DNA from 2 places in the Nonomuraea sp. NPDC003201 genome. Region 1 is predicted to be linked to the other one. Evidence: riboswitches for the same ligand, from Rfam matches in the RefSeq annotation. Region 1 holds a riboswitch; the other holds the start of a gene.
What was found. Region 1 has a riboswitch for thiamine pyrophosphate ahead of tenA (thiaminase II). Riboswitches for the same ligand answer to the same signal wherever they lie in the genome.
Positions count from the first base shown of each region.

Region 2: another riboswitch for thiamine pyrophosphate. It lies ahead of ACWDX9_RS02550 (purine-cytosine permease family protein); the one in region 1 lies ahead of tenA (thiaminase II).

Region 1 covers NZ_JBSFTC010000561.1:139-3,800, forward strand. The annotation lists partial or broken gene ACWDX9_RS60640 (hypothetical protein) at 1-2,113, shown strand, start outside; TPP riboswitch at 2,146-2,241, shown strand; gene tenA (thiaminase II) at 2,233-2,940, shown strand; partial or broken gene ACWDX9_RS60650 (tetratricopeptide repeat protein) at 2,921-3,662, opposite strand, start outside.
Region 2 covers NZ_JBSFTC010000003.1:12,807-29,750, forward strand. The annotation lists gene ACWDX9_RS02520 (LCP family glycopolymer transferase) at 1-473, shown strand, start outside; gene ACWDX9_RS02525 (GOLPH3/VPS74 family protein) at 480-1,136, opposite strand; gene ACWDX9_RS02530 (TenA family protein) at 1,160-1,765, shown strand; gene ACWDX9_RS02535 (Fpg/Nei family DNA glycosylase) at 1,812-2,690, shown strand; gene ACWDX9_RS02540 (winged helix-turn-helix transcriptional regulator) at 2,711-3,106, shown strand; gene ACWDX9_RS02545 (rhodanese-like domain-containing protein) at 3,103-3,426, shown strand; TPP riboswitch at 3,482-3,597, shown strand; gene ACWDX9_RS02550 (purine-cytosine permease family protein) at 3,588-4,919, shown strand; gene ACWDX9_RS02555 (methylated-DNA--[protein]-cysteine S-methyltransferase) at 4,888-5,457, opposite strand; gene ACWDX9_RS02560 (ATP-binding protein) at 5,552-7,456, shown strand; gene ACWDX9_RS02565 (ATP-binding protein) at 7,691-8,122, shown strand; gene ACWDX9_RS02570 (YidC/Oxa1 family membrane protein insertase) at 8,106-8,747, opposite strand; gene ACWDX9_RS02575 (DUF6412 domain-containing protein) at 8,826-9,026, opposite strand; gene ACWDX9_RS02580 (hypothetical protein) at 9,023-9,196, opposite strand; gene ACWDX9_RS02585 (response regulator transcription factor) at 9,292-9,990, shown strand; gene ACWDX9_RS02590 (sensor histidine kinase) at 9,990-11,093, shown strand; gene ACWDX9_RS02595 (hypothetical protein) at 11,223-11,510, opposite strand; gene ACWDX9_RS02600 (STAS domain-containing protein) at 11,821-12,168, shown strand; gene ACWDX9_RS02605 (glycosyltransferase family 2 protein) at 12,908-13,642, shown strand; gene mptB (polyprenol phosphomannose-dependent alpha 1,6 mannosyltransferase MptB) at 14,318-16,111, shown strand; gene ACWDX9_RS02615 (hypothetical protein) at 16,752-16,944, opposite strand, start outside.

The DNA.
Region 1 (3,662 bases):
CGACACTCTGGAAAGCCTCGTCATCGCCCGGCGGCTGCGCGTGCCCATCGGCGCCGCGCCCGCCGGATCCGGGTCCGGGTGGGGGGAGACCGCCGCCCGCCAGCTCGACGCGGCGCTGCTCAGCGTCGGCTTCACGTGCTCGGCCGCGCTGCTCGAGCGGCTGTCCGGGCTGCGCGGCGAGACCGTGGTCGACCTCGGCATCCGCATTCTGGCCGCCGTCCGCACGCTCGTGGGTGACCACGTCCGGCACAACGCGTACTTCCTCGACTTCCCCAAGAACGTGCCCGACACCCTGGAGTTCTGGGCCGGGCTGCTGCGCGAGGCCCTGCTCGACCCGGTCGCCGCCGCCCGCGTCGAGACCTCGGCGCTCAACCTGCTCTCCCTGCCCGGCTACGGCCGTTACCAGCACACCTACGCCGACCTGCTGGCCGCGCACGCCGAGCTGATCCCGCTGGCCGGGGACCGGGTGACCGTGCTGGAGCTGGGCGGGAGCCTGGAGTCGGAGGCGCGGGAGCTCTACTTCTCGCTGGCGGGCTCCGAGGCGCCCCTGGCCGCCGAGGACCTGGCCGCGCTGCGCCTGCTGGCCGGATCCTGCGCCGACGAGCCCGAGCGCATCCCCGTGCGCGAGAACCGCGCGATCGTCAACGAGGTCCGGCTGGCCGAGGGCCGGCCGCTGCTGGTCGACACCGTGACCGACGTGCTCCGGCTCGCCTGCGGCTGCTCCGGCGGCGATGTCACGCTGGCCGAGCCCACCAGGTTCCGCTCGTTCCGCCGGGCCGAGCGCCGCGCCCTGCTGGGAGCCCTGGACGCGGTCGCCTCGCCGGCCAGGCTCGGCGACGTGCCGCGTCACCGGGAGGAGTGGAAGCGGCTCGGCGAACGGCTGCACCCCCACGAGTACCCGCAGTTCCCGCGCGCCCGGGCCGTCTTCGACACGGCCAGGGGCACCCGCCCGGCCCCGAGCCTGGACGGCCGGGTCGAGGCCGCGCTGTCGGCGGGCCGCACCGCCGAGGCGGTGAAGCTGCTGGAGCAGGCCCCCGGGGCGCTGCTGCGCCGCCTCGACCACCTGCTGCGGACGGGCCTGTCCACGTCGGCCGTGCTGGACGCCACGGAAGGGGCCGCCTCCGGCGCCTCCGGCCGCGTCCTGCTGTCGCTGCGCGAGCACCTGCAGAACCGGCTCGCCCCTGTCGCGGGCCGCGTCTTCGTCAACCGGAACGGCAGGGCGTGGGCGGCCCCCGACTCCCGCTCGCCGCTGGAGGAGGAGGCCCTGGCGCGGGCGCTGGCCATCCTGGACGAGGAGATCGCCCGCCGCCTCCCCGACCCCGGCGAGCTGATCGTCGATCCCGACGTGCTCGACGTCGCCCTGCCGCTGTCCGGCAAGGCCGTCGTGCCCGGGCTCGGCATGCTGCCCCGGGGTTCGGTGTCGGTGGTGGACGGCGAACTGCTCAGGTTCTTCGTCCACTGGCGCGAGGCCCGGCAGCGCACCGACTACGACCTGTCCGCGCTCATGCTGGACGCCTCCTACGACGACCCGACGCACATTTCCTGGACGAACTACACCAACGACTTCGCCCAGTACTCCGGCGACCTTACCGAGGCACCTGACGGCGCGTCCGAGTTCATCGACATCCGGCTCGCCGCCGCGACCCAGCCGATCATCATCCCGCAGGTGAACATCTACGCCGGGGAAGGGTTCGACGCGGCCGCCGAGGCGTTCTTCGGCTACATGACCAGGGACGCGGCGCAGGAAGGCAGGCCGTTCGAGCCGCGTACCGTGCGCATGAAGTCGGACCTGCGCGGCTCCGGCCGGATCGCCCTGCCGCTCGTCTTCCTGCGCGGCGCCGACGGCGGCTGGCTGGTGAAGTGGCTGCACCTCTACCTGAAGGGCCACCCCGGCTTCAACCAGGTGGAGGGCAACCGCGTCAGCGCCTCCCTGCTGGTGCGCTCCATCGTCGAACGCGAATTCCTGCGCGTCCGCTACCTGGCCGACCTGCTGCGCGCGAAGAGCACGCCGGCCGGGCCCACCACCTACATCGGGCTGGCGGCGCCGGACGGCCTCCCGGAGGGGGCGCAGGTCTACACCCCGGGCACGCTGCACGAGCTGATCCCCGCCTGACACGACCGGGCCGGACCTTCTCTGCTAGCGTTGGCCGTGACGCGGGGTGCCCGGGCTGCCGGGCTGAGATCACACCCGTCGAACCTGATCTAGTTCGCACTAGCGAAGGGACGTCATCGGTGACCTTCTGTGAGAAAATCTGGGCGCGCACGGCCACGCTGCTCGAGGCGATCCACGACCACCCGTTCAACGCCGCGCTCGGCGACGGCACCCTCGACCGCGAGCGCTTCGCGTTCTACCTGGTCCAGGACGGCCGCTACCTGGTGGCCTACGCCAAGGTCCTCGCGACCGCCTCGGCCCGCGCCGGCTCCCCGGCCGACGCCGCGTTCTTCGCGCAGAGCGCGCACACGGCGCTGGTCGTCGAGCGGGCCCTGCACACCGGCTACCTGGAGGAGTTCGGGCTGACGGCCGGCGAGACGGCGGCCGTCGCCACCTCGCCGACCTGCCTGGCCTACTCCTCCTACCTCCAGGCCACGGCCCTGGCCGCCCCGTTGCCCGTGCTCGCCGCCGCCGTGCTGCCGTGCTTCTGGGTCTACCAGGACGTTGGCGCGGCACTGCTCGAACGTACGGCGGGCGCGGCCGACCACCCGTACCGGACCTGGATCGGCACCTACTCCGACCCCGCCTTCGCCGCCTCGGTGGAGCAGGCCAAGGCCATCACCGACCGGCTGGCCGAGAGCGCCGACCCCGAGACGCGCCGGGCGATGGACGAGGCGTTCTGCCGGGCCACCGAGTACGAGTGGATGTTCTGGGACAGCGCCTGGCGCCTGGAGACCTGGCCCACGGGACAATGGCTCAGGCCGCAGCTCACGCGAACGACTCGCTGAGCTCCCTGCGCAGCTCGCGGGCCTGGTGCAGGTAATGGGTGGCCAGCGCGGTGTGGCCGGACGAGCGGTACAGCTCGCCGAGCGTCTGGTACGTGTCCGCCTCCCCGCTGCGATCCCCCAGTTGCTGGAAGATCACCAGGGAGCGCTCCAACTGGTCGGAGCCGTCCGAGCGGTCGCCCCTGGCCACCTGCAGCCCGCCCAGGTTCCGCATCGCGTACGCGCCGCAGTGGCGGTCGCCGAGCGCCTCGAAGATGCCCAGCGCGTGCCCCTGGTAGCGCATGGCCCGGTCCGACTGGGCGAACAGGTCGTACATGCGGCCGAGCTGCATCGACACGCAGCCCTCGCGGTGCGCGTCGCCGAGCTCCTCGGCCAGCCGCAGCGCGTCCCCCAGCCACCGGGACGCCTGCTGCAGGTCCCGCAGCGACAGGTAGACGCGCCCGATCGCCTGCCGAGCGTACGCCTCGCCGCTGCGGTCGCCGATGGCCAGGAACATGGCCAGCGCCTGCCGGAAGGACGCGAGCGCGTTGAGATGCCGGTTGGAGAACTGGCTGACCGCCGCCAGCCCGCAGATCGAGATGGCCTCGCTCCGCGTGTCGCCCAGCTCGCGGAAGATGACGCGGGCCCGCTTGAACATGTCCTCGGCCTCGGCGTACCGGTCCTGGTAGAGGCAGACCTGGGCCAGGCCGCGCAGCATGGCGGCCTCCCCGAGGCGGTCGCCGGCC
Region 2 (16,944 bases), on a different contig from region 1:
GCGTCGAGATCAACGTACGGGCCGCCGTGGACGACCCGAAGGCCGGCCTCAAGCTGAAGAAGGGCACGCAGGTGCTCAACGGCGCCCAGGCCCTGGGGTACGTACGGACCCGCAAGGGCGGCGCGCTGCCCGACTTCGAGCGGACCAAGCGGCAGCGGCAGTTCCTGGGCGCGGTCGTGAAGAAGGCGGCCAGCCCCGGAGTGCTGATCAATCCGTTCACGTCGATCCCGCTGGCGATGAGCGCCACCGACGCGGTCTCGGTCGACGGCGGTACGGGCGCCTTCGACCTGCTGTCGCTGGGGCTGGCGATGGGCGACAGCCCGGTGACGACGGTGGTTCCGTTCGGCGGCACCGAGCGGCTCGCGGACGGCGGCGAGGCGATCAAGTCGGACCGGCCCAAGGCGCTGGCCCTCTTCAACGCCCTGAAGGAGGACAAGCCGGTGCCGAAGGACGTCATCGACACCGGCAACTAGAGCGGCTCACCCGGAGGTGGAGGTCGTCGCGGCGACGGTCGCCGCGGTGACCGCCGCGATCATGGCCGCGTTGATGGCGGCGATGGTCTGCGCGACCGCGTCGGCCGTCCAGGCACCCTCCGCGATCTCCTTGACGCGCTGCCTGCTCGCCTCGGGGAAGGCCTTGCGGTCGAGCTTGGCCGCGTGCGCGATGGCGATCAGGACGGCCGTGCGGGCGTCGGGGTCGGCGCCCGCCAGCGCACCGGTCACCCGGTCCCTGACCGAGGCCTCCACGTCGGGGTCGGCTTCAGGCCAGCGCGTCGTGGGGAAGACGCCCAGCACCTTGCCGCGCTGCTCGGTCAGCACGCCCGACTCCGCCAGCCTGGTGAGCAGGCGCCTGCGCAGCTTGGCCGACTGCAGCCGCTGGACCCACCAGGCGGGCTTGCGCTCCTTGCCCTCCTCGGCGATGCGGGCCAGCGTGGCGTCCAGCTCGGAGTCGCCGAGCGGGGACGGGTCCATGACCGTCACCTTCTTGTCCGACAGCTCCAGCCGGCCGTTGACGGCCAGCTCGGCGAGGAGCGCGCCGGCGAGGGCCGGGTCGAGCTGGGTCCCGGAGACGAGCGGCGTGCCCTTCTCGTCGTTGTAGGCGATCAGGAGGAGCTCTTCGGCGATCGTCACAGTCATGCTTCGACACTAACCTCCCAGCCATGACTATCTCGGAGAAGTTGCACGCCGTCGGCCGCCCGCTGCTCCGGGCTCAGCTCGAGCACCCGACCGTGGCCGGCATCGCGCGTGGCGACCTGCCCGAGGCGGTGTTCAGGTCGTGGCTGGAGCAGGACTACCTGTTCCTGCTCGACTACGTACGGGTGTTCGCGCGGCTGGCCTGGCAGGCGCCCGACGGGCATCTGGGTGATCTGGTGGACCTGGCGCACACCACGTACCACGACGAGTTGAGCCTGCACAGGTCGTTGTCGGCCGAGTTCGGCGCGGATCTGGAGGGGGCGGTGAAGGGGCCGGCGTGCGCGGCGTACACGGCGTTCCTGCTGGAGTCGGCGGCGTCGTACGGGGAGGGGCTGGCGGCGCTTTATCCGTGTATGTGGGGATATTCGAGTCTCGGGCGGATATTGGCGGAAATTTCCCCTGCTGAGTCGAAATATCGGGCGTGGGTGGACACGTACGCGGATCCAGCCTTCGCGGCGCTCACCGCGCGGATCGCGCAGATGATCGACGAGGCCGCGCCGGACCCGGCGCGGGCCGAGGAGCTGTTCGCCGAGGGGATGGCGCACGAGCTGGCCTTCTGGAGCGTGCCGTAGCCGTCCACAGGCTGTGGACGGCCGGACGCGCACGTACCCTGGGGACATGCCGGAACTTCCCGAAGTGGAGTCGCTCACCCATTTCCTGCGCGAACGGGCCGTGGGCCGTACGGTCCTGGGGATCGACGTGGTGGCCTTCCAGGCGCTCAAGACGTTCGACCCGCCGGCGACCGCGCTCGGCGGGCTGACCATCACCGGGGTGTCGAGGCACGGCAAGTTCCTCGACCTCGACTGCGACGGCCTCCACCTGGTCATCCACCTGGCCCGGGCGGGGTGGCTGCGCTGGCGCGACGACCTGTCGGGCGCGAAGCCCGTACGTCCAGGCAAGGGCCCGCTCGCGGTACGGGTCCGGCTGGCGCCCGACGAGGAGGGCCTGGCGCCCGGGTTCGAGCTGACGGAGGCCGGGACGCAGAAGCGCCTGGCCGTCTACGTCACCAAGAACCCGGACGACGTCCCCGGCATCGCCGCACTCGGCCCCGACCCCCTCGACGGGTCCTTCACCGTCGACGCGCTCAAGCGCATCGTGGGCGGCAACCGCACCCAGATCAAGGGGCTGCTGCGCGACCAGAAGATCATCGCCGGCATCGGGAACGCCTACTCGGACGAGGTGCTGCACGCGGCCAAGATGTCCCCGTTCAAGATCGCGGCCACGCTGACGGACGCGCAGATCGCCGACCTGCACGAGGCCATCATCACCACCCTGGGGGAGGCGGTGGAGCGGGCGCACGGGCTGGCGGCCAAGGACCTCAAGGCGGAGAAGAAGTCGGGACTGCGGGTCCACAACCGGACCGGGCAGCCGTGCGACGTCTGCGGCGACACGATCCGCGAGGTGTCCTTCGCGGACTCCTCGCTGCAGTACTGCCCCACCTGCCAGACCGGCGGCAAGCCCCTCGCCGACCGCCGGCTGTCCCGCCTTCTCAAGTGAGCTCGACGGAAGAAGGCACTGTGGAACCGCTCGACGACTACGACGTGCGCCAGTGGGACACGCGCGAGGACTGCGAGGTGCGCCAGATCCTCGACCGCATCGCCGACAAGTGGTCGCTGCTCGTGATCGCCCTGCTCGACTGCCAGAGCCTGCGCTTCACCCAGCTCCGCCGCGAGATCGACGGCGTCAGCCAGCGCATGCTCAGCGTGACCCTGCGCCAGCTGGAGCGGGACGGCCTGGTCAGCCGCACGGTTCATCCCGTCGTGCCGCCCAGGGTGGACTACGCGCTCACGCCGCTCGGCCGTACGCTGCACGAGACCATCAAGTCGCTGGTCACCTGGACGGAGACGCACCAGGAGGAGATCGCCGCGGCGCGTGCGGCCTACGACGCCAGGCGCGAGATGATGGAGTCATGACCGTTCCTGAGATCGAGGCCAGTGCCGTTCCGGCAGACGCTTACCTGCTCGACGTCCGTGAGCAGGACGAATGGGTCGCGGGGCACGCCCCGGAGGCCGTGCACATCCCCATGACGCAGATTCAGGGGCGGGTCGACGAGGTGCCCGGCGACCGCACGGTCTACGTCGTCTGCCGGGTGGGCGGCCGGTCCCTGCAGGTCGCGGCCTGGCTCAACCAGCTCGGGCGCGACGCCGTCAACGTCGGCGGCGGCATGCAGTCGTGGGAGTTCGCGAGCCGCCCGATGGTCAGCGAGACCGGGCAGCAGCCGTTCGTGGCGTAAAAGGGCCCCACTGTGGCGGTTTCGTCGTTGCTGAGGCATGATGAGGGCGCCAACTGCAGATTGTCGCGGGAGCTCGGGGTGCGCCGGGCTGAGAGGGCAGCCATAGATCCGCTGCCGACCGCCTGAACCTGTCCGGGTAATGCCGGCGTAGGGAGTGTGCGATGACGCATGTCGTCGACGAAGTTCCGCTGACTCTTGAAGGCAGGCCGCCGAAGACCCTGGGCGTGCTCGATCAGGGCGCGCTCTGGGCGAACCTCGGAGTCAGCCTCCTGGGCTTCTCCGGCGCGTTGCTCCTGCTCAACCCCCTGTCCGACGCTCCCCTCAGCCTGACCGCCGCGCTTTTGGCGACCGTGGTCGGCAGCCTGATCGGCACCGCCATGGTGGGCCTGTCCGCCGTCCCCGGCACCCAGACGGGGCAGCCCGCGATGGTGCTGCTGCGGGGCCTGTTCGGGGCGCGGATCTCGTACGTCCCCACGGTGCTGAACATCGTCCAGATGCTCGGCTGGGCCGCGTTCGAGCTGTGGGTGATCGCCAAGGCGGCCAGCGCGATCTTCGGCGCCGTGCCGTACCAGGTGTGGGTGATCGCGGCGGGGTTGCTGACCACCGCGCTCACGATCTGGCCGCTCGGGTCCGTCAGGCTGCTGCGGCGGTACGTCACCATCGGCGTGATCGTGTCGATGGTGTGGTTCGCCTGGTTCTTCCTGACCAGGGCGCCCGCGCACACCGGCGGGTCCTGGACGGCCTTCGCGCCCGCCGTGGACTACGTGATCGCGCTGTCGGTGTCGTGGGTGCCGATGGCGGCCGACTTCGCCCGGCACTCTAGGTCGAGCAGGGCCGCGTTCACCGGCGTCGTCGGCGGCTACACGCTGGCTCAGGTCGCCTGCCTGGGCCTGGGCGTGTTCGCGGTGGCCATGGCGGGGGCCGACAAGGTGGCGGCCGACGGGACGTCGGTGTTCGGCGCGTTCGTGGCGGTGCCGCTGGGCGCGCTGTTCTTCGCGATCCTGGTGCTGCGCGAGACCGACCAGTCGTTCGCCAACGTCTACTCCACCACGGTCTCGCTGCAGAACCTGATGCCGCGGGTCGACCGGCGCGTCTTCTCCATCGCCATCGGCGTGCTGAGCGTCGCGATCGCCCTGGTCGTGGACGTCAACTCGTACGGGGCGTTCCTCGGGGTGATCGGGGCGGTGTTCGTCCCGATGTTCGCGGTGCTGGCCGTGGACTACTTCGTGCTCGGCGGCTCGCGGAGCTGGAACACCGCGGAGAACGCGCCCTCGCGCTGGTCGAGGCTGGTGCCGTGGGCGCTCGGCTTCGTGGCGTACTGGCTGACGACCTCCGCGCCCACGCTCAAGCCATGGGACGGCTTCTGGCAGGAGGTTCGCGACGCCATCGGCTTCACCCGGCAGCCGTGGATGAACGGGGCGCTCGGCGCGGCCGTCGTCGCCGTGCTGGTCACCCTGCTGATCAGCTGGTCGACGCGCGCCTTTCGACGTTGAGCAGGTGCTGCTTGGCGGCCGCGCCGCCCGCGTAGTCGCCGAGCGCGCCGTCCTCACGCACCACCCGGTGGCACGGCACGATCACGCACACGGGGTTGGAGGCCAGCGCGTTGCCGATCGCCCGCAGCGCGCGCGGCCTGCCGATGCTCGCGCCGATCTCCTCCAGCGTGGTGGTGGTGCCGTACCGGACCGCCATCGTCTTCTGCAGCACCGTGCGGGCGAAGGACGTCGCCAGCGCCAGGTCGACGGGCGTGGTGAACGCGCGCAGGCGGCCGGAGAAGTAGGCGTCCAGCTCCCTGCGCACCGGGTCGAGCCGACGCGGATCCGGGCCGATGAACCTGCCCACGTGCCTCGTGAGCAGCTCGAACACGGCGTTTTCCGGCTCGAAGCTGCACGCCGCGACGCCCTTGCCGGTGACCGCGAGCATCAGCCTGCCGACGGCCCCGTCATAGGGGCCGAACGCGATGTCGGGAGGCGCCTCACCTCGATAGGTGCTGGAGGTCACGCGCAACAGGGCATCGAGATCGTTGCTCGACATGCCACCAGCCTCCCAGCCGCCGAGAATCACCGTGACCGCAGCGTATCGGACGGATCGCCCGACGCACTCACCACGCCACGTGCACTATGGAGGAGTGGGGGACGAATGGGCCGGTAGTGACGACGAAATAGCTCGCGCTGCCCTCGCCGGTTCGCCCAACGCCGTCGTGGTCGTCGACCGTGATCAGAGCGTACTGGTCTGGAACGAGGCGGCCGAACGGCTGTTCGGGTGGACGGCGGAGGAGATGCTCGGGCGCCGGGCGCCGATCGTGCCGGGCGAGCTGACCGCCGAGCACAACGCCGTGCTCGAACGCGTACGCACCGGCGGCCAGGTCTCGGTCCGCACCAAGCGCTTGCGCGACGACGGGACCGTGCTCGACGTGCGCGTCGACATCAGCGCGCTGCGCCTGGGCAGCTCCGTGGCCGGGTACGTCTGCGTGCACCACCTCGCGCGGGCCGACCAGGTGGCCAAGGACCGCATGGCCCGCCGGGCCAGGCTGGTGCGCCGGCTCACCGACGTGGTCGGCGACATCAACTCCGAGCTTGAGCTGTCGGCCGTGCTCGACCGGATCTCGGCCAGCCTCACGGAGCTCACCGGGGCGGACGCGGGCGGGTTCGTGCTGATCGAGGGTGAACGGTTACGGCTGGTCAGCACGTACCAGCTGCCGGAGGCCATCAGGGGCACCACTTCGGACCTGCGTACGAGCCTCGTCGACAAGCTCTTACGCACCGGCAAGACCGTCATGCTGGAGTCGAACGGGCTCGAGGACCTGGTCTGGGCCCGGCTGAAGGGGCTGCACACGATCGCACTGGGCCTTGCCGCCGTCGGAGGGCGCCCGTACGGGGCCTTGTACGCGTTGTTCGCCCAGAGCACACCCGGACACCTCGAACTGGAGCTGCTGGAGCTCCTGGCCGGTCACGCGGGCATCGCCGTCGGCAACGCGGTGGCCTACCAGGAGGCGGTGCGGCAGCGGGCGCACGAGCAGGCCGTCTTCGACGCCAGCGCCGACGGCATCGCCGTGCTCGACGGATCGGGACGGGTCGTCCGGTGGAACCCGGCCGCCGCCGAGCTCACCGCGTTCCCGGCCGAGGCCGTCATCGGCGGGCCGCCGCCGTTCCCGCTGCCCAAGCCGGGCGAGAAGGTCACGTTCCAGATGGAGACCGGGCGGTGGCTGGACGTGGTGAGCGCGCAGATCGAGGAGACCGGCGAGGTGGTCATCGACTTCCGTGACGTGACCACGGCCAAGGAGCTCGAGGAGGCCAAGGACCTGTTCCTGGCCACGACCAGCCACGAGCTGCGTACGCCGATCACGATCGTGCGCGGGTTCGCCAGCACGCTCGACCGGCGCTGGGACAAGATGAGCGACCCCGAACGCCGCTCGGCCGTGCACACGATCTCCGAGCGGGCCAGGTCGCTGGGTGAGCTCATGGACCACCTGCTGCTCGGGGCCAGGGCGGGGGCCGACGAGCTCAAGGTGCGGATCGAGGAGTTCGACCTGGCCGAGCGGATCGACGCGGCCACGCTCGGGCTGCCCGCGCTGTCGGACAGGCACCGGGTCGAGGTGGTCATCCAGGAAGGGCTGCCGAACGTGCTGGGGGACGCCCTGGCCACGGACATCGTGCTGGGGCAGCTGCTGGAGAACGCGTTCAAGTACTCGCCCAAGGGCGGGCTGATCAGCGTGGAGGCCTGGGCCGAGGCCGACAACGTGGTCGTGGTCGTGGACGATGAAGGGGTCGGTATCGCCCCTACTGACCGAGAGAGGATCTTTGAGAGGTTCGTCCAGGTGGACAGCGGCGACCGGAGACGGTTTGGTGGAGTGGGGCTCGGTCTCTACATAGTCCGCAGCCTCGCCAGGGCCCAAGGCGGAGACGTGAGCGCGCACCCGAGACCCGGAGGCGGCACACGGATGCGTCTCGAACTGCGAGCGAGCGCCGCCGCCTGGACTGAGGAGCGGCGGGAGCGCAGCGACCAGAGCGACGAGGGAAGGCGGCGGGTCTGAGCGAGCGAGCCGCCTCACGAAGTGAGGCCATGAGCACGAGGGGCTTTTCGTGCGTAGATTCCACTATCGGATCCGACACACCGAGGCGGTAACGAGGTGGTCACAGTTGAGCTGATCTATCGTCCAATGTGTACAAGCTGTGATCGAGATGCGGTTTCTGGGATCGAGTAACGGGGCATTTCGGTCGTACCGGGGAGTGTTCCCGCGGGGGGCACAGGGAACGGGGAGGTGGGTGTGTCAAGCGTGGTGCTGCTGCCGTACGCGCCGTCCAGCGTCGCCGTCGCCCGCCAGCGCCTGAGCACTGAGCTGCAGGACAGCGGGGTTTTTTCGACGGCGATCGATGACGCGGTGCTCGTGGTGAGCGAGCTGCTGAGCAACGCGCTGAGGCACGCGCATCCCCTTCCGTCGGGGATGGTGAGAGTGGCGTGGCTTCGGAGTGACGATCACATCGAAGTGGCGGTGAGCGACGGGGGTGCGGCGACCGAGCCGCGCGCGGGCCGCCCGACCCTGTCGTCGCTCGGGGGCCGGGGGCTCGGCATCGTGGAATACGTGGCGGAGAGCTGGGGGGTCCGGCACGACGGTGACACGACCACGGTGTGGGCCATCCTGCCCGCTCCTTGCGGATCGATGAACGGGCAGGTCACAGCCCTCAGAGAGGCCGGCTAGCCAGCACCGCCCGCTCGGTCGTGGCCCATGCCATGGACACGAGCAGGTAGAGCCCGGCCGCGAGCGGCAGCACCAGCGCGGCGAGCACGGAGCCGTACGGCATCCATGGCAGGAGTCGCTTCAGCCACTCCGGCTGGTCCTCGGTCACCTTGATGTTCCTGGCGGAGAACCATGCCACCACCGCGACCAGCGCGATGACCAATACAAAGACCAAAACAGGCGCACTGACCAGACCGAAATTGGCGATCGCCCCGGCGACCTGCTGACCCAGCGGAGCGCCGAAAAGGGTATGTCCGGCCAGCGCGGTCGGATGCGTGGCCACCCGGTACATCAGCCACATGAACGGAAACTGCCCCAGCATCGGCAAGAACCCGGCGAACGGCGAAGTGCCTTCCTTGGCGAACAGCGCCGAGGTCTCCTTGGCCAGCCGCTCGGGGTTGCGCGCGTGGCGCTTCTGGAGCTCGCGCAGCTTGGGGGCGAGCCGCTGGCGGAGCTTCATGGTCCGGGACTGGCGGACGTTCAGGGGGAGCAGCAGGAGCCGTACGGCCAGGGTGAACAGCACGATGCCCAGCGCGGCACTGCCCCCGGACATGCTGATGACGAACGTGACGAGAGAATCGATCATGAGCCCTACTTGGAGTGAGATGGGGGAAAAGGGCTCACTCGTACGAGGAGCCCCGCTTGACGATGAAGCGGGGCGTGCCTAAGGGGCTCGTGGACGCGAGCGACCGGCCGCGTCAGGGTCGCGCTGCCGCTGGAAGGCGGTACGGCGCGCGTAACTCAGCGGAAAGCTCGGCGGCCCTCCACTGAGGATGGGCAGGAACGTGGCTGCCCACGTGGCCAGCAGCAGGATCGCCAGCATGGTGATCCCGACCAGCCACGGGTCGAACAGGAAGAACGTCAATGCGATCGGGAGGACTTGCCCACCACGGTGACCGCGACGAAGACGAGCAGAGCGATCACCCCGATGATCAAAGCGATCTTGACCAGGCCTACCAGCATCGGCAGCAGGAAATTGAACAGCACGAAGAGACCCAGCAGGGTCCCCAGCACAAGCATCACGACTCTACCCATGACAGCAACCGTACGTCGTCCGGACATGATCCGCGAGGCTTACGAAGCAATGACGTACCTGACACTTACCTGTTCCCCGGCCGTACCGTGAAGTCGTGAACACGCGCATCCTGGTGGTCGATGATGATCCGACCGTTTCCGAGGTCGTCGCGCGCTATCTGGAGCGCGACGGTCACGAGGTCGAATGCGTCGGCGACGGGGTGGAGGCGCTGCGCAGGGCGCTGGCCCATCCGCCCGACCTCATGGTGCTGGACCTGATGCTGCCCAAGCTCGACGGGCTGCAGGTGTGCAGGAAGCTCAGGGAGCGCTGGCCCGTACCGGTGATCATGCTGACCGCGCTCGGCGAGGAGATCGACCGGGTGGTCGGGCTGGAGACGGGGGCCGACGACTACGTGACCAAGCCGTTCAGTCCTCGTGAGCTCGCGCTGCGCGTGCAGTCGGTGCTGCGGCGGGCGCGGGGGGCGTCCGTCACCGGCGGCACCGGGGTGCTGCGCGACGGGGATCTGGTGGTGGACGTGGGGGCGCACGAGGTTCGGCTGCGGGGGGACGAGGTGATGCTGACGGCGCGGGAGTTCGATCTGCTGGCGCATCTCATGCGCAATCCGCGGCAGGCCTTCAGCCGCTCCGCGCTGCTGAACCAGGTGTGGGGGTGGTCGTTCGGCGACTCCTCCACCGTGACCGTGCACGTCAGGCGGCTGCGGGAGAAGATCGAGCCGGATCCGACCGAGCCGCGGAGGATCGTTACGGTGTGGGGGGTCGGATACCGGTATGAGCCGATGGAGGGCGGTGCCTGATGCCGCAGCCCGGTGACCTGCCCATGGTCGTGGCGGTGGCGGCCGGGCTCGGGCTCGTGGCCGCCCTGCTGGGCATCGGGGTGATGTGGCGGCTGCGCACTAGGTCCATCGGGGTGATGATGGCCGTGGTCGTGGTGGTCGCCGTGGCGGCCACGCTGGCCGGGGTCGTGGCGATCATCATGAAGATGATCATCGAGGGTCCCGTCAAGGACTTCGTGCTGAGCGTGGTGGCCGTGGGCGGGCTGGTGGGGCTCGGGGTGGCGTTCGTGCTGGCCAGGCGGGTGGTCGCGGAGAGCCGGCGGCTGGTGGCCGCCGTGCGCGCCGTGCCGTTCACCGCGCCCCGGGGGCTGCCGGCCGAGCTCCAGACCATCGCGAACACCCTGGAGGAGGCGTACGCGCGGGAACGGGCCCTCGAAGGGGCGCGGCGGGAGCTCGTCGCGTGGGTGAGCCACGATCTTCGTACGCCGCTGGCCGGGATGCGGGCCATGGTCGAGGCGCTGGAGGACGGGGTGGTGTCCGATCCGCTCACGGTCGCGCGCTACCACGCCCAGATCAAGCTGGAGGTGGAACGGCTCTCGGGGATGGTGGACGACCTGTTCGAGCTGTCGCGGATCCACGCGGGGGCGCTGCGGCTGTCGCGTTCGCGCATCGGGCTGGCCGACCTCGTGGCCGACACCGTCGCCGGGGCCGAGCCGCTGGCCAGGGCCAAGGGGGTGGTCCTGACGGCCGAGGCGTCGGCGTCCCTGCCGGTGGAGGCCGACGCGGGGGCGTTGGGGCGGGCCCTGCGGAACCTCGTGATCAACGCCATCCGGCACACGCCGTCGGACCGGACCGTGGTGCTGCGGGCCGGGGTGGATGAGGAGGGGATGGCTTGTCTGTCGGTTGCGGACTGTTGCGGGGGGATTCCTGAGGAGGACCTGCCCCGGGTGTTCGAGGTCGCCTTCCGGGGGGAGGCCGCTCGTACGCCTACGGCCGACGGCGGGGCGGGGCTGGGGCTCGCCATCGCGCAAGGGATCGTGGAGGCGCACGACGGGGTGATCGGGGTGGTCAACGACGGGCCGGGGTGCCGGTTCGAGATCCGGCTCCCCCTGGTCGCCGGCTGACCGGCCCCCTCGTTCCTGACCCTGGCTCCTCGGCGGCCTCCTGCTGCACGGCGGCTCATGTACCCCTGCCACCAGCTTCCTAATGCCTGGCGCTGGGGCGCTCCTGGTGTCGGCCTCCTGACGCGGCCCTCAGGCGCTCTCCGGGAGCTCCGGCTCGGCCGGATCCCTCGAGGTGCCGAACGACTCCGACATCGCTCGAAATGTCGGGCAGGGCCAGCGCCACATGCAGCTCCGGCACCGCAGGATCGGATGGGCGGCGTCGCTGGTGATGCCTCCCGCGTCCCTCGGCTGGTGAAGCTCGAGCAACCTCAGCCCGAGCTCCAAGAACCTGAGCAGATCAGCCCGGGCACCGCCCAGGAAGTCAAGGTCCTCGATCGCGAGCCGGGTGCGGATGGGGACGTAGCCTTCGCGGTTCACCAGGCTGCGGAGGCGCTCTGCTTCGTCATGCCATGAGGTGGCCTTCTCCGTGCGGATGAGGATGTTCTCCAGGCGCTCTCGGAGCCCTTGACGCTGAGGGTCTTCAGGTTTTTCTGCTTTCATCGTCGCGGGACCCGTCTGTCGTGCCCCAGCCCCTCCTTCGCCGTGAAGTCGTGCCGTGTCCGGTGTCACGCTGTCAAGCTTCGCGTACTCTCCGTTTCCATGGAGCCCAAACGGAGGACAAAAACCTGTGGTTGCCCTATCGGCGTGACAACGTGACCGGAAGCCTCCGCGCCGCTAGCCTGCCCATGTGGAGCTCAAGGTCTCGACTCGATCACATGCCGGGTGCGCACTGGTTGCCATCACCGGAGAAATCGACCTCTATACGGCGCCTCACCTGCAGTCCGAGTTCACTCGGCTGCTGCAGGAAGGGCCCAGCCGAGTGGTCATCGACATGTCCGCCGTGGATTTCTGCGACTCCACGGGGATGAACGTCCTGCTGTCTGCGCTCAAGCGGATGAAGGAGCAGGGAGGGGCGCTCGACGTGGCCGCCCCACGTCCTGCGGTCCGCAAGATTCTGCAGGTCACCGGGCTCGACTCGGTGTTCACCGTGTACGACGAGGTGCCGCAGGAGTTCCTCATAACCGAGGGCTCATGACGGGATCCGTGCTCGGATCCGAGGACGTACAGAGCGGGGTCGCCTCGACCCTGTCCGCAGGGGCGGCGCGCTGGACAGCGGCGCCGCTGCTCGCGCATGCATCACACCGGGCACCTGCGGCGCGCTCTGAGAACGTGTCGCGCAGGGCGTCGGCAACGCGACCTGGGGACACGTCGCGCTGGACCTCGGCAGCGCGTCCTGAGGGCGCGTCGCCGTCGCGCGGGACATTAGCACCGCGACCTGCCGAGACGTCCTGCGTGACAGCACCGCCCCGGCCCGCACACGGGACATGCAGGGCGGCAGCGCCCCGTCCTGCACATGGGATGTGCAGGACAGCAGTGCCTCAGCCTGCGCATGGGACGCCAAGCGTGGCAGCACTCCCGCCTCTGCACGAGGCCCTGCCTGAGGTCGTGCACGCACTTCGGCACGAGGCCCTGCATGGGGTCGTGCACGCACTCCGGGACGCGGCCTCGCAAACAGCCGCCCTGCACGAGACGGCGACGGGGACGGTGACGGTGACTGCCGCCATGCGCGGCACGTTGCAACCGCCTCACAACGTGCCGTGCTGCCGCTGCCGTACCGACCGTGGCTGGAACGTCGGCTACGGTGGCAATAACGGCCCGAGTCGGGTCGCGAGTCACGGCCCGGGTCGCGTCGCCGGCTACGGCCCGGACGTCGTTCCCGGCCCCGGCGCTCGGCTGAGGAGAAACGGAAGCGTCGTGTGCGGAGGTGGCGCTCGGTGAGCAGCAGTGGCGACACAGCGGTCATCATCCCGGCCGCCAACGAAGCCGACCGCATCGCGGCCACCGTCACGGCTGCCGCGGCCCTGCCAGGCGTGGACCTGGTCGTGGTCGTGGACGACGGCTCGCGGGACCAGACCGGCAGGGTGGCCCGCGCGGCCGGCGCCAGGGTGGTGCGCCACAGCCGCAACAGGGGCAAGGCCGCCGCGATGGAGACCGGCGCGGAGGCCGTCCGTCTCCTCGACGAGGGTGCCACCCCCCGCCACCTGCTCTTCCTCGACGCTGACCTGGGCGAGACGGCTCACGCCGCCGCACCCCTCATCGAGCCCGTACGCGCGGGCAAGGCCGACATGACCATCGCGGTCTTCACGACCAGGGTGAAGCTGGGCGGCCACGGCCTGGTCGTACGCCTGTCGAAGGAAGGCATCCGCCGGGCCACCGGCTTCGCACCCGCCCAGCCGCTCAACGGCCAGCGCTGCCTCACCAGAGCCGCTTTCGAGGCGGCCCGTCCGCTGGCGCACGGGTTCGGGGTGGAGACGGCGCTGACGATCGACCTGCTCCACAAGGGGTACCGGATCGAGGAGGTGGAGGTCGACATGGCCCACCGTGCCACGGGGACGGACTGGCGAGCCCAGCTCCATCGAGCGATCCAACTCCGGGACGTGGCCCTTGCGCTAGCCACGCGAGAGCCGCTAATCGCCCAAAACCTCAACAAAATCCGCCCCAATCACTGACCATCCCCACACCTGGCGACGACCACAAAGCCGTTTTCCTTCCTCGGACCAGGACGGCGGCCCTCCCCTCCACAGGGACCCACAGCCTGATCCCGGTTATCCACAGGAAGGTCCCGTCCGGCCGAAGCCCCCTTGCGAGTGTGCTGGAATTTGCCGGTGACTTCGGAGAAGCGGCACGAAAAGGCACGGGGCCGGCTCGCCGGGCTGGCCACGGCGGCGATCGGCGCCTCGATCCTGCTGACGATCACCATAGGCCTCCTCGGCCCATCCCCGATGGTGCCCGCGCTGACCGGCCCCAGCTGGCAGCCGCCGTACTCTCTCGACGTCCACCCCAACCCTTACCTGGTGATCGCCTTCGCCGCCGCCGCGATCACCCTTGGCGGCCTCGGCCTCCTGACCGCCCTCACCCTGACCCACCGCCCAAAGCTCCCCCACCCACCCACACCCACCCCCGACACCCCACCCACAGCCGCCTCCCACACCTCACCCGCGGCCAGCTCCGACACCCCACCCGCAGCCGCCCCCCACACCTCACGCGCGGCCAGCTCCGACACCCCACCCGCAGCCACTCCACCGCCCACCAGCCCGGACCACACCACTTCCCCACAGCCAACTCCGACGCAACCCGATGAGCCGCAGCCGCCTGCACCGGGAGCAATCGGTCCTCAGGCCGACATGACAGGGGCCGACGTGCCGCAACCCCCTGCGCCGGGGACACCCGGGCCTGGGACCGACGCGACGGGGACAAATGCGCCGCGAGCAGCTGCGCCTGGGACCAGTGGTCCTGATAGTCCGGACGGGCCACCGCCAGGCGCGCCGAGCAAACGTTGGCCACTCTCGAGTCAACATGGGCCGCTGTCGAGCAGGCGTGGGGCACTGTCGGGCAAGCTCTGGAGGCTGCCGAACGCCCGCCTCCTCGTCCTAATCGGCTGCGCAGCCGCCGCAATCCTGGCGTTCCTACCGCCATCCGGCTCCGGCGACCACCTCAACTACGCCGCCTACGGCCGCATGGTGACACTGGGCCTCAGCCCGTACACCCATGGCGCGGTGGACCTCCCAGGCGACCCCATCGCGGACGCGGTCGAGGAGCCCTGGCGCGAAGAGCCGAGCGTGTACGGCCCGGTGGCCACGGCCGTACAAGCGGTGGCGAGCTGGATCGGCGGCGACTCCCTCCGCCTGACGATATTCGTGCTGGCCCTGGTCAACGCCGCCGCGTTCATAGCGACGGGCCTGCTCATCGACCGTTTCACCAGAGACGACCCGACCAGACGCTTGCGCGCCGCACTCCTGTGGACGGCCAACCCCCTCCTGCTCTACCAACTGGTGGCAGGAATGCACGTGGACACCCTCGCCATCGCCTGCATGGTCGCCGCCCTCCTGGCCAGAAGCCGCCCCACAGGATCCGGGGTCCTGCTCGGGCTGGGAGTGGCGATCAAGGTCAATGCCGGCCTCGTGGCCCTTGGCCCCGCCTGGGAGCTACGACGCCGCCCCGCCCGCCTGGCCCTCATGGCGGCCTGCGCACTCGTCGTGGTGGTCATCGGGTACGCGATCGTCGGCCCGGAAGCGATCGCCCCGATGACGCGCACGAGCAAGTCGATCTCCCACGCCTCGTTCTGGAAGCTCGTCCAGGGCTGGCTCCAGTCCATCGTGGGCACAGGCAGCGCCTACCGAGGAGAGATCCAGATCGGCTCACTCCTGGTGCTCGCATTCCTCGCCTGGTCCCTGCTCCGGCTGGCCTCCCGCTCCCGCCAACCCGGCCTCCCTCCAGCACCCACCCCGAGCAACGAGGCAACCCCCATCCCATCGAACGGGCCCGGCCACCCCACGACCTCCACAACGAGCTACCGGGCAGCAAGCGAGCCAAGCAGCGCCACATCGAGCACAGTGACCCACCCACCGGTAGGTGGACCAGGCAATGCCACCTCGAGCGGAGTGAGCCACCACGCTACGAGCCAGGTGAGTAACGCCCCATGGGGCGGACCGACTAACGACCCAGGAAGTGGGACAAGTAACGACGAAGGAAGTGGACCGAGTACCGACCCAGGAACTGGGACAAGTAACGACCCAGGGAGTGGGACGAGCAACGACGCAAGAAATGGGGCGAGTAACGGCGCAGGTCGCTGGTCGAATCGCTGGACAGCGCCGCACGGCAACGGCGGACTTGAAGCACCGGTCGTGGCGGCGGGGCTGATGGTCGCCTACGTATTCGCCACGCCGTATATCCTGCCCTGGTACGACGGACTGGCCCTCGGATTGCTGGCGCTGGTGGCGGCCTCCACGGTGGACAGGTTCGTGGTCGCCCACCTGCTGGTCCTGTCGTTGGCATACCTCCCGGCCAGAGTGAACGGGCAGCCAGAGGATCTCGATTGGCTCAGGGAGGTGGTCCGGCCTCAACTCGCGTGGGTGCTGCTGGCCCTGACGGTGGCATTGGTCCTATGGGCGTGGCGAACTGCCAGACGTACCCTGTGACGCGCCGCGCCCGAGCCGACGCCGATGGGAGGCGTTCGCGTGCCGATCGCCATAGCGGCTACCAGCACCAGCCTTACGATCCGCCCACCCCAACACACGCCAGCAACGAGGGTCAGCCGGTAGGCAACGGCGTCCAGCAGACGCCAACCACCAGCACCCAAGCCCCACCCGACCGACGCCAACGATCAGCGCTCGCCCAAGGGCACCGATCCGGTGACGGACGGCACCGGATCGGGTCACCGGGAGCGATGGGCGGGGCATCGGGCCGTCCAGGCCGGACCGAACGCCTGCGGGAATGAGGGACCCGACCCCGTTTCCTCGGACCCCGGACCCCGGACTCCGAATCGCGGACCCTGGACTCCGGATCGCGGATCACGGGCCTCGGACCCTGGACTCCGGACCCCGGATCACGGATCACGGATCACGGATCATGGACCCCCGGCCCCGGACCCCGGATCACGGGGCATGGACCCCGGACCTCGGATCACGGACCTCGGATCAGGGACCTCGGACCACAGGGCACGGATCATGGGCCCCGGGTCACGGACGCGATCTGGGCTGCCTGAGGGCGGCGCGTATGGGGGCGACCAGAACGCTCAGCACCGTTCGGAGCGTTCGGCTGAGCGTGTGCCACTCATGCTCACTCCATAGGAACGGTGGTGAGTTGGAGGGCGCGGACGCAGGCGGCCAGGGTCAGCGGGACGGCCACCGTCAGGGCCATGGCGGGGATGGCGATGCCGGAGTCGTTCATGAGGAAGCCGACGAAGGCGCACGTGAGGGCGCCGAACAGGCCCGCTCGGAGGGCGGGGGTCAGGCGGTAGGCCTGGCCGAGA